DNA from 2 places in the Paenibacillus dendritiformis genome. Region 1 is predicted to be linked to the other one. Evidence: riboswitches for the same ligand, from Rfam matches in the RefSeq annotation. Region 1 holds a riboswitch; the other holds the start of a gene.
The links. Region 1 has a riboswitch for glycine ahead of gcvH (glycine cleavage system protein GcvH). Riboswitches for the same ligand answer to the same signal wherever they lie in the genome.
Positions count from the first base shown of each region.

Region 2: another riboswitch for glycine. It lies ahead of L6439_RS13010 (alanine/glycine:cation symporter family protein); the one in region 1 lies ahead of gcvH (glycine cleavage system protein GcvH).

Region 1 is NZ_AP025344.1:2,503,661-2,508,699, forward strand. Features, by position in the region: gene gcvPA (aminomethyl-transferring glycine dehydrogenase subunit GcvPA) at 1-752, opposite strand, end outside; gene gcvT (glycine cleavage system aminomethyltransferase GcvT) at 749-1,873, opposite strand; glycine riboswitch at 1,961-2,072, opposite strand; glycine riboswitch at 2,076-2,171, opposite strand; glycine riboswitch at 2,332-2,438, shown strand; glycine riboswitch at 2,443-2,526, shown strand; gene gcvH (glycine cleavage system protein GcvH) at 2,608-2,997, shown strand; gene L6439_RS10955 (hypothetical protein) at 3,134-3,304, shown strand; gene L6439_RS10960 (DUF2935 domain-containing protein) at 3,358-4,182, opposite strand; gene L6439_RS29290 (S8 family serine peptidase) at 4,347-5,039, opposite strand, start outside.
Region 2 is NZ_AP025344.1:2,970,974-2,976,012, forward strand. Features, by position in the region: gene L6439_RS13000 (lytic polysaccharide monooxygenase) at 1-285, opposite strand, end outside; gene L6439_RS13005 (aldehyde dehydrogenase family protein) at 739-2,217, opposite strand; glycine riboswitch at 2,509-2,607, shown strand; gene L6439_RS13010 (alanine/glycine:cation symporter family protein) at 2,756-4,096, shown strand; partial or broken gene L6439_RS13015 (alanine:cation symporter family protein) at 4,816-5,013, shown strand; gene L6439_RS13020 (hypothetical protein) at 5,019-5,039, shown strand, end outside.

The DNA of each region.
Region 1 (5,039 bases):
AGCAGGCCGAGCGACAGCGGATTGGCGCTCATAATAAGCAATCCTTTGCGCCCGTGAATCATCGGTTCGATGGCCTTCACGTCCTCGATGCAGCCGAAAAAGTTGGGCGATTGCACGATGACCGCAGCCGTGTCGCCCGTTATTAGCGCCTCCAGCTTCTCCAGGTCGGTCACGCCGTTCGCATCGGGCGCCTCCACAATGTCAAGGCCGAGTCCGCGCGCGCTCGTATGCAGGATCTGCCGCGCTTCCGGATGCACGGTGCGCGAGACGACGATCCGCTTGCGCTTCGTGACGGCGCTTGCCAGCACCCCGGCTTCCGCCAGCGCGGTCGCCCCGTCATACATGCTCGCATTGGCCACCTTCATGCCCGTCAGCTCGCATATATACGATTGGAACTCGAATATGGCCTGCAGCTCTCCCTGGCTGATCTCCGGTTGATATGGCGTATAGGCGGTATAGAACTCGGAACGGGAGATCACGTGATTGATGACGACCGGAATATGATGGTCATAGATGCCGGCCCCAAGAAAGCTCGCATATTGATCGAGGTTGGCGTTGCGGGCGGCCAGTTCCTGCATATGGCGCAGCAGGGCCGCTTCGTCCAGCGCCTCGGATATCGGAAGCCGGCCTTTGTAGCGGACGGCTTCCGGAATGTCGCGGAACAGCTCGTCGATCGATGCCGCGCCCATCGCCGCGAGCATGTCCCGCTCGTCTTGCTCGGTCATCGGGATATAGCGATGTGTCTTGGTCATGCAGGCGAACCTCCCTTGGTCTCAGTAGGGCGTTGATAGAATGGGGCGGCGACGACGCGGGCCTTGAGCCGCTTGCCGCGAATCTCGATTTCCAGTTCCGTATCCAATTCGGCGTATGGCGATTCAATGAGCGCCAGGCCGAGATTGCGCTTCAAGGTAGGGGATTGCGTGCCCGACGTCACTTCTCCGATAAGCTTATCGCCCGCGTAGACAGGATAATGGGTCCGCGGGATGCCGCGATCGATCATTTCGATGCCCGCCAGTCGGCGGGGAACTCCTTCTTCCTTCTGCTTGGCGAGCGCTTCTCTGCCGATGAACTCTCCTTTGTTCAGCTTCACGCACCAGCCAAGACCCGCCTCCAGCGGCGTAATCCGCTCGGACAGCTCCTGGCCGTACAGCGGGAGCTTCGCTTCGAAGCGAAGCGTATCTCTGGCCCCCAAGCCTACCGGAACGAGCCCGAACGGTTCGCCGATCCGCAGCAGCTCCGTCCACAGATGGGGCGCATCGTCCGCCGCGATATAGAGCTCGAAGCCATCCTCTCCCGTGTAGCCTGTGCGCGAGACGAGAGCCCGAATGCCGCACACCTGGACATCGGACAAGAAGTGAAACGCTTTCAAGGCGCCGACAGGCGCTTCGGTCGCCTGCGTCAAAATGGACAGCGCCTGCGGTCCCTGCAGCGCCAGCAGGGCGGTGCGGGAAGACGCGTTGTCGATATCGACGCCATCCGCCGCATGGTCATGCAGCCATTGGACAACCTTGTCCGTATTGGACGCGTTCACGACCAGCATGTAGCGATCTTCGGCTAGCCGGTAGATGAGCAAATCGTCGACGACGCCTCCGTGCGGATAACAGAGCAGAGAGTACTGCGCCTTGCCGTCCTCCAGCTTGGACAAATCATTCGTCGTCATCTTCTGCAAAAAGGAGAAGGCGGCAGGACCGCTCACGAACAGCTCCCCCATGTGCGACACATCGAACAAGCCGGCCTGCTGGCGTACGGCCTCGTGCTCCCGCTGGATGCCGCTGAATTGCACCGGGAGCTCCCAGCCGCCGAAATCGATGCAGCGGACGGAAGGATGGCCGGCATACGTCGAAAATAGGGGCGTGCGTTGTAACGTGGACATGACATCACCTCGATATGCATAATGGATGGAAATCAAAAAAGGACAGGCGAAAGAAGGCCGATCCGCTTCTGCGGATGCCTTTTTACGCTCTGTCCTGTGTACCTGAGAGTTACCTCATGATCATCCGGCTTCCGTCTGCCGAAGCCGGCCCATAAGTTTCCCCTTGGGTGACCCGTTTGCAAGCGGGTGCTCTCCAGAGGCGCGTCCGGTAAACGTCCTTTTGCCTGAGAGATTCACCCGTGGCGGGCTTACTCCTTCGGCGTTACTGTCTCGCAGTAATCTCTCCCTTTACCATCATTCGCAATGTGCAATTGTCATACCTCCATTATTACTCGAACCTTCCTGACATTGTCAATCCATTTCTGCGAACTTCCGCGAAAATGATTCTCATATTGACATGGAGGGGAAGCTGAACTACGCTATAGATGTAAAATTGGAATATGATCACATACCGCGAATGAAGACGATCGGGAGAGACCGGGCTCCCAGTCCCGGCACCGAAGGAGCAAGCCGCCGAACCGCCGTTCGGCGAGGAATCTCTCAGGTAGAAGCACCGTCGTCCGACGCACCTCTGGAGAGAGCGTACAGCCGCCCAAGGGGAATACCGGCCTGCCGCGGGCAGCCGGGCAAACTCTCAGGCACCCGGGACAGAGAAAAGGCGAACGAGTCTTTGATCTGTCTTTTTTGCTGTGCCGGCGAATTGCGATAATAATGAGAGAGGAATGAGCGTGAACATGAGCGAAGTGAAAGAGAATCTGTTGTACAGCGAGGAGCATGAATGGGTCGCGGTCGTCGAAGGGCGGACCGTGCGCATCGGGATATCCGATCATGCGCAAGCGGAATTGGGAGACATCGTCTTTATCGAGTTCCCCGAGATTGGAACCGCTTTATCGGCGGGCGACAGCATGGGATCGATCGAGTCGGTCAAGACAGTATCGGAGCTGTACTGCCCGGTATCGGGTACGGTGACCAAGGTCAACACCGACCTGGAGGACAGTCCTGAGAGAGTGAATAGCGAACCGTACGAAGGCGGATGGATTGCCGAGGTGGAGCTGGACGGCGTTCCGGAGGAAGCGTTGAAGCATCTGTTGACCGCGGAGGGATACCGGAAGCATATCGAGTAGGGGAGGCCTGCAACCCCGGCCGCAAGACGATGCGGGCACATGAACATGAGAATAACGGAGCATCCATGAATAAAGCGGCGCTCCTTCTCGCATACTAGCTGTGTACATGAGTATATGCGAAATGGAGAGTTGCCGAATGAACAACCAAGAACATAACCGCGACCAAGCGACGAAGGCGGAAGTGCAGACGACGAAGCTGAACAGAATGCCGGACGTCGAGGGACAAGACGCCGAGTTCGGAGCCGATCTGGAAGGCGCTCAGCAGTGCCGAATCGTACCCGATGCGGAAACGAAACGGTCCGAATAGTGCGTGTCTCAGGCACCGCAAGCCCCCCCAGTTCCTGGAACTGGGGGGTTGCTTTATCCTTGAACCCGCGGCGTGGTCGGATCGCATTCCGGAGAAGGGACGGCGCCGGTCAGGGCCAATTTGATCAAGTAGTAGCATTCCTCCCGCGCCATATGATCCGGCATCAACGGACTGATAATATCGAGCGTCTCCGCGTTTAACTCCATTTCCTCCAGCTCCAGCAAAAATTTCGTGAACAGCTTAATCTCCAGGTTCACATCGCGGTGGAACCGCTCCATCGCAGGGAAGCGGCGAAGCTGGGTCCGCAAGTAGCCGACCATTTCGACCGCTTTTTTGTAATAATCATCGAAATGCTTCTCAAATTCGCGGCTCTTCTCGATCAGCCGCCTCTCCACCGCATCCAGGTTCGACGCGATGGCCGATGCATGGCCGGAAGCGTCCGACAGCCATACCAGATCATAATGTAGCGCATCGAACAATGGCACTGGCTTGCCAGCCCGCACGGCATCGAGAATATAGACATACTCTTGCAGCTCATTGAGCATATGATTGAAAAAGGTCGGCGGGAGAAATACGGTTACCTGGCCGAGCAGCAAGCGGCGCAGCAGATCAAGCTTGAAATTCTTCAATTCCATCGTCGCGGCATGCGCATCGGCAACGATGGCAAGGGCTTGGGACTCCGAGGAGGCCTGGCGGGCTCGGTTCAGGAGTTCGTCGAACCGCCGAATCAACTGATCCGCCTGACGAATGTCCTTCGCTTCCCGCGGCGACAGGGCGTCCAGTATGAAGCGGGAATGATCTCCCAATATTTGCAGCCAGAAGCGGTGCTCGAACAAGAGCGAACCCGGCGGAGCGGCCTGGGGATGATGAGTATACATGTACACTCTCCTTTGCAGATGATGGATGACGAGCCAAAATCCGTTCTATTGTCATCGTATGTGGAACAGATTGTCTCGCATGCCATCTCTCTGTCAGCCGTTCCGAATGCAACAACCGCTGTCCCGAAGGACAGCGGTTGCGCCTTGGCCAGGTCAGGCCGATACTACGAATTCGATTGCATATCGATCAGCACGCGGGCGAGGACCGCGGCCGCTTGGGCGCGGGTCGAGGTGCCCTCTGGAGAGAACTTGTTGCCGCCCATGCCTTGAATATAACCGCGGCTCACGGCGGCCGCGACAGCGGAGCGGGCATCCGCTCCGATCTTCGCCTGGTCGGCGAAGCCGAGAGCCGGAGCGTCATCGGTCTTCAGCTGCAGCGCCTGCGCCAGCATAACGACCATTTTCTCGCGCGTCAGCGGGTCACGGGCTCCCGGCTCGGCAATGCGGTCATTCCATGTCTTGCCGGAAGCAGTGAGACGATCAAGCAGCGAGGCGAATTCCGCTTGGGTGACAAGATCGTTCGGCTTGAACATATTCAAGCTGCCCTTGCCTTCGATTAACTGGTGAGCGGCTGCAACCTCGACCTTATCTCTGGACCAGTGCGTGCGAATATCGTCGAATGTCTTGGACGATTCCTGCGCCGTATAGGCTCCGAGCGACGCTGTCGTGAAGCGGACGCCGTCCTTATCCCAGCGAACGCCTGGAGCGTAGTACGTCCATGCCTCCTTCGCATCCTTGCCGTAGACGCCGACCTTGCGGGCATCCTTCACGGCGGAGGCGCTCCATTTCAGTCCAATCCGGATCGGCTTGGTGACCGTGTCCTTCTCGCCTTGAACAGTCAATCCTGGAGCGACCTG
Region 2 (5,039 bases), 470 kb from region 1:
CGTCGTCGTTCCCGGCGTAATGCCGACCTTGCTCCAGCGGGTGGCCGATTGCTGATCCAGCTCCGGAAAAGCGCCGTCCGCGCTTGCGATCTTGCCGTCGGCCGGACCGGCGGCAGGGAAGCCTTTGCGCGCTTCCAGGCTCTGCGGTTCATAGATGATGAACCCGCATTTTTTGTTGACGCCCTTGGCGCACAGGTCGGCGCGGCTGCTTGGGGCATCGATGTAACCGTGGGCAAGCGCCTTGCCGGAGAACACGATCATGGCGAGCACGAGGGCGAGCACCATGCCGCAGGCAAGCAGCCATCTCCGGAACAATGGATGGGGTAGACAACGATTTGCCAACTTCATTTTCCTCCTTGCGATTGGAATGGATGTGTATAAGAACTCAAGCTGAGCTTATACCGGTGAGGGGCAATAGACCGCGGCATGTGCAGCAAGATATGCGCTTTAACTTCTGGGAGCGCGTATGAAGAGCCGGGGTGTGACGATTTGATATGTATATTTATTCATGGAGAGTCCGACTTATTAACAGAAAATAGAAAAATTATGAGGTGGCGGCGGTGCTGCTCAGGGGCCGGAGGGGGTTGAGCGAATGGCAAAAAGACGCCAAGCCGCGCGCGGCTTGACGTCTTGCCGAAATCCAGGGTTCGCGAGCTTATGTCTCGGGAGTGGACTAACCCGTCACCCGTCCGCCGTATCTTGGTCGCCGCATTCCTATTCTCAGTCCCAGGCCCCGTTCTAGTTGAGGTTCACCCAGACGGTCTTCACTTCGGTATAGTTGTCGAGCGCGTAGGATCCCATTTCGCGCCCGAGGCCCGATTGCTTGTAGCCGCCGAACGGAGCGGCCGCGTCGAAGACGTTATAGCAGTTCACCCAGACCGTGCCGGCTTTCAGTTTGCTTGCAAGATAGTGGGCTTGCTTCAGATTTTGCGTCCATACTCCCGCAGCCAAGCCGTAGTCGGATTGGTTGGCCTGTTCGATCAAGTCGTCGAGCGTATCGTACGGCATCGCCGCCACCACCGGCCCGAAGATCTCTTCGCGGGCAATCGTCATCTTCGGATCGACATGCGCGAATACCGTCGGCTCGACGAAATAGCCCTGATCGGCAGGCACGTTGCCGCCCGCAACGAGCTCCGCGCCGGCCGCTTTCCCCGCTTCGATATAGCGCTTCACGATGTCATGCTGCTCGGACGAGACGAGCGGGCCCATTTCCGTATCGGGATCGAGGCCGAAGCCTACGCGAATCCGCTTCGCCTCCGATGCCAGGTCGGCCACGACGTTGTCATACAATTTCTTCTGCACGTAGAGACGCGAACCGGCCGAGCACACCTGTCCCTGGTTGAAGGTGATGCCCCGGAGCGCGCCGCGCACCGCCCGGGACAGATCGGCGTCCGGGAGGATGATGTTCGGCGATTTGCCGCCGAGCTCGAGCGTTACTTTTTTGACCGTGTCCGCGGCCTCGCGCATGATCGATTTTCCGACCACCGTCGAGCCGGTGAAGGCGATCTTGTCGACTTGCGGGTGCCGGACGAGCGGCGCGCCCGCGGTCTCTCCGAAGCCCGGAATGACGTTGATGACGCCAGGCGGGAACCCTGCTTCCTGAGTTAGCTGTGCGAGGTAGAGGGCCGACAGCGGCGTCTGCTCCGCCGGCTTCAGGACGACGGTGCAGCCGGTGGCGAGGGCGGCGCCAAGCTTCCAGGCCGCCATCAGCAGCGGGAAGTTCCACGGGATGATCTGGCCGACGACCCCGACCGGTTCATGTCTCGTATAGGTAAGGAAGTTGCCTGCCGTAGGAATGGTTTGTCCGACGATTTTTGTGGCCCAGCCGGCATAATAACGGAAATGCTCGATCGTGAGCGGGAGATCGGCCGCCTTCGTCTCCCGCAGCGGCTTGCCGTTATCCAGCGTCTCCAGCTCGGCCAGCTCTTGCTTGTTCGCTTCGATAAGATCGGCCAGCTTATAGATGAGCCGGCTGCGATCCGCGGCGCTCATGGTGGACCATTGGCCATGATCGAAAGCCTGACGCGCCGCCTTGACCGCGCGATCCACATCCTCTTCCCGCGCTTCCGACACGACCGCCAGCACTTGCCCCGAGGCCGGATTGATCGACGAGAAGACGTTGTTCTGGACGGATTCGACCCATTCGCCATTGATGAACAGCTTTTTCGTTCCCTGCAAAAATGCTTCAACCTTCGGACTGATTTGGAACGGTGACAAGCATAATCACTCCTTTGTGAGAATATTCATTGACAATGATTGCAGGCTCTCACATGATATGTATTCTCCAGGAGGACGAATCATGCCCGTTGTGAGCGGGAGAAAGCGGGGGTGGTTCTTTTTCCCATACCGAAAATCTCTTGCGGAATCCGAGATGGTTCTCTATAATAGATGAACAAACTTCATATCTGGATGAAGTATACGGGAGACAGGATCAACCTGGCCGAAGGGGCAAAGCTCTCAGGCGCTTGTTATCGTTCGTAACCGAATTGGATAAGCAGGACCGTATACGGACAGGACTCTGGAGAGACTCCATCGCGGAGCACCGAAGGGGCAAGACGCAGCAAGAAACGCGTTAAAACTCTCAGGTAAAAGGACAGGGATTGCAGATGTCAGGCATCGTTATGTTGGTATTGTGATAGCATTCACATATCCTTCTTTTTGCTATTCTGCAAAAATGTCCCCGGAGTCAAATCTATCGATTTGGCTCTTTTTTATGTCTTCGGACTTTGATTTCAAGATGAAGAGGGGAATTGTAATGCATGGATTGGAAGTATGGCTGGATCGGGTGAATCAATTTGTGTGGGGGCCGCCGTTGTTGATCTTATTGGTAGGAACCGGGATCTTCCTGACGATTCGGCTCGGACTGCTGCAGGTCCTCCGTCTGCCGCTGGCGCTCAAGCTGATATTCACGGCGAAAAATGACGGCAAAGGCGACGTGACGAGCTTTGGCGCGCTGGCTACAGCTCTGGCGGCCACGATCGGAACGGGGAATATTGTCGGCGTTGCCACCGCGATTCAGATAGGCGGGCCGGGCGCGCTGTTTTGGATGTGGCTGGCCGCGTTTTTTGGCATGGCGACGAAGTATGCGGAAGGCTTGTTGGCCGTGAAGTTCCGGAAAATCGACGATAACGGGCAAGTATCGGGGGGGCCGATGTATTATATCGAGCAAGGCCTGGGCGCGAAGTTCAAGCCGCTCGCGATCTATTTCTCGATAAGCGGGATATTGGTCGCTCTCTTCGGAATCGGCACCCTTCCCCAAGTGAACGCTATCGTATCCTCCAGCGAGTCCAGCCTGGGGATTCCCGTGGCGGTAACCGCGGGAGTGGTGACCCTCGCGGTAGCTCTGGTGACGATTGGCGGTCTCCAGAGTATTGCGAGGGTGACCACTAAAGTCGTGCCCGCGATGGCTCTCGTGTATGTCGCTGCCAGCGCCATCGTTCTGATCGCGTTCGCCGACAAGATTCCGGACGCGCTGTCGCTTGTCTTCCAGAGCGCCTTCAGCGCGACGGCGGCCGGAGGCGGATTCCTCGGCGCGACCGTCATGATGGCCATTCGGAGCGGCATCGCGAGAGGCGTATTCTCGAATGAATCCGGGCTCGGCAGCGCCCCGATCGCAGCGGCGGCAGCCAAGGTGAAATGGCCCGCGGAACAGGGGCTTGTCTCGATGACTGGCACGTTCATTGATACGATTATTATTTGTACGCTTACCGGCCTGACGCTGATTGTGACCGGGGCGTGGAACGGTACGGCGGAAGGCGCGGCGATGACGCAGGCGGCGTTCGATGCCGCGATGCCGTTCGGCTCCCTCGTTCTCATGATATGTCTTGTTTTATTTGCTTTTACGACGATTCTGGGGTGGAATTATTACGGCGAGCGCTGCATTGTCTATTTATTCGGCGTGCGGGCGATCTTGCCTTACCGCATCGCGTTCATCGTGATGGTCGCGGCAGGCGCGTTCATCAAGCTGCAGGCGATCTACCTGCTCTCGGATATCGTGAACGGGCTGATGGCGCTCCCGAATCTGGTCGCCCTGTTGGGGCTGTCCGGCGTGGTCGTGGCGGAAACCCGGCTTTATTTGCGGCATATGAAGCAGTGAGGAGCGCAAGCGCGGGCAATGCCGGGAAATAGCAAGATTGGTGGCCGAACAACTTGATGTTCGGCTTTTTTTGTGTATGGAGAGCGGGGCAAGGTGGGGAGAGGGCAGGGCTGAGCAGGCAAGTCAGGCAAGTCAGGCAAGTCACATGAAAATCCTGCACAGGCGCAGCATTTTGAGACCCAAGAGGCGAAATTCCAAGGAAATCCTGCAAAACTGCATTATTTCGCCTATTTTGAACCCAATCCAGACTATAGCGCATGGAAATCCTGCATTTTTGCAGGATTCCTTTTTTCATAGAGTGGTGTCAATGAAATTGCTGTATTTTTGCAGCATTGTTGGAGTAGATGAACAGATTGGACGGAGTAAAGCAGCTTTAGTGGAGTAGATAAACAGAGTGGAGGGAGTAAAGCAGCATTGGTGGAGATACAATGAACAGATGGGACGGAGTAAAGTAGCATTGCTGGAGTAGATGAACATGTGGGACGGAGTAAAGCAGCTTTAGTGGAGTAGATGAACAGATTGGACGGAGTAAATGCAGCTTTGGTGGAGTAGATGAACAGATGGGGCGGAGTAAAGTAGCATTGGTGGAGTAGATGAACAGATGGGGCGGAGTAAAGTAGCATTGGTGGAGTTGATGAACAGGTGGGGGGAGGAAATGCAGCATTGGTGGAGTTGATGAACAGGTGGGGCGAGGAAAAGAAGCTCAATGTGACCGGGACGTGGAACTGGTCGCGGCAGGCGCGTTCATCAAGCTGCAGGCGATCTACCTGCTCTCGGATATCGTGAACGGACTGATGGCGCTCCCGAATCTGGTCGCCCTGTTGGGGCTGTCCGGCGTGGTCGTGGCGGAAACCCGGCTTTATTTAACGGCATATGAAGCAGTGAGGAGCGCAAGCGCGGGCAATGCCGGGAAATAGCAAGATTGGTGGCCGAACAACTTGAT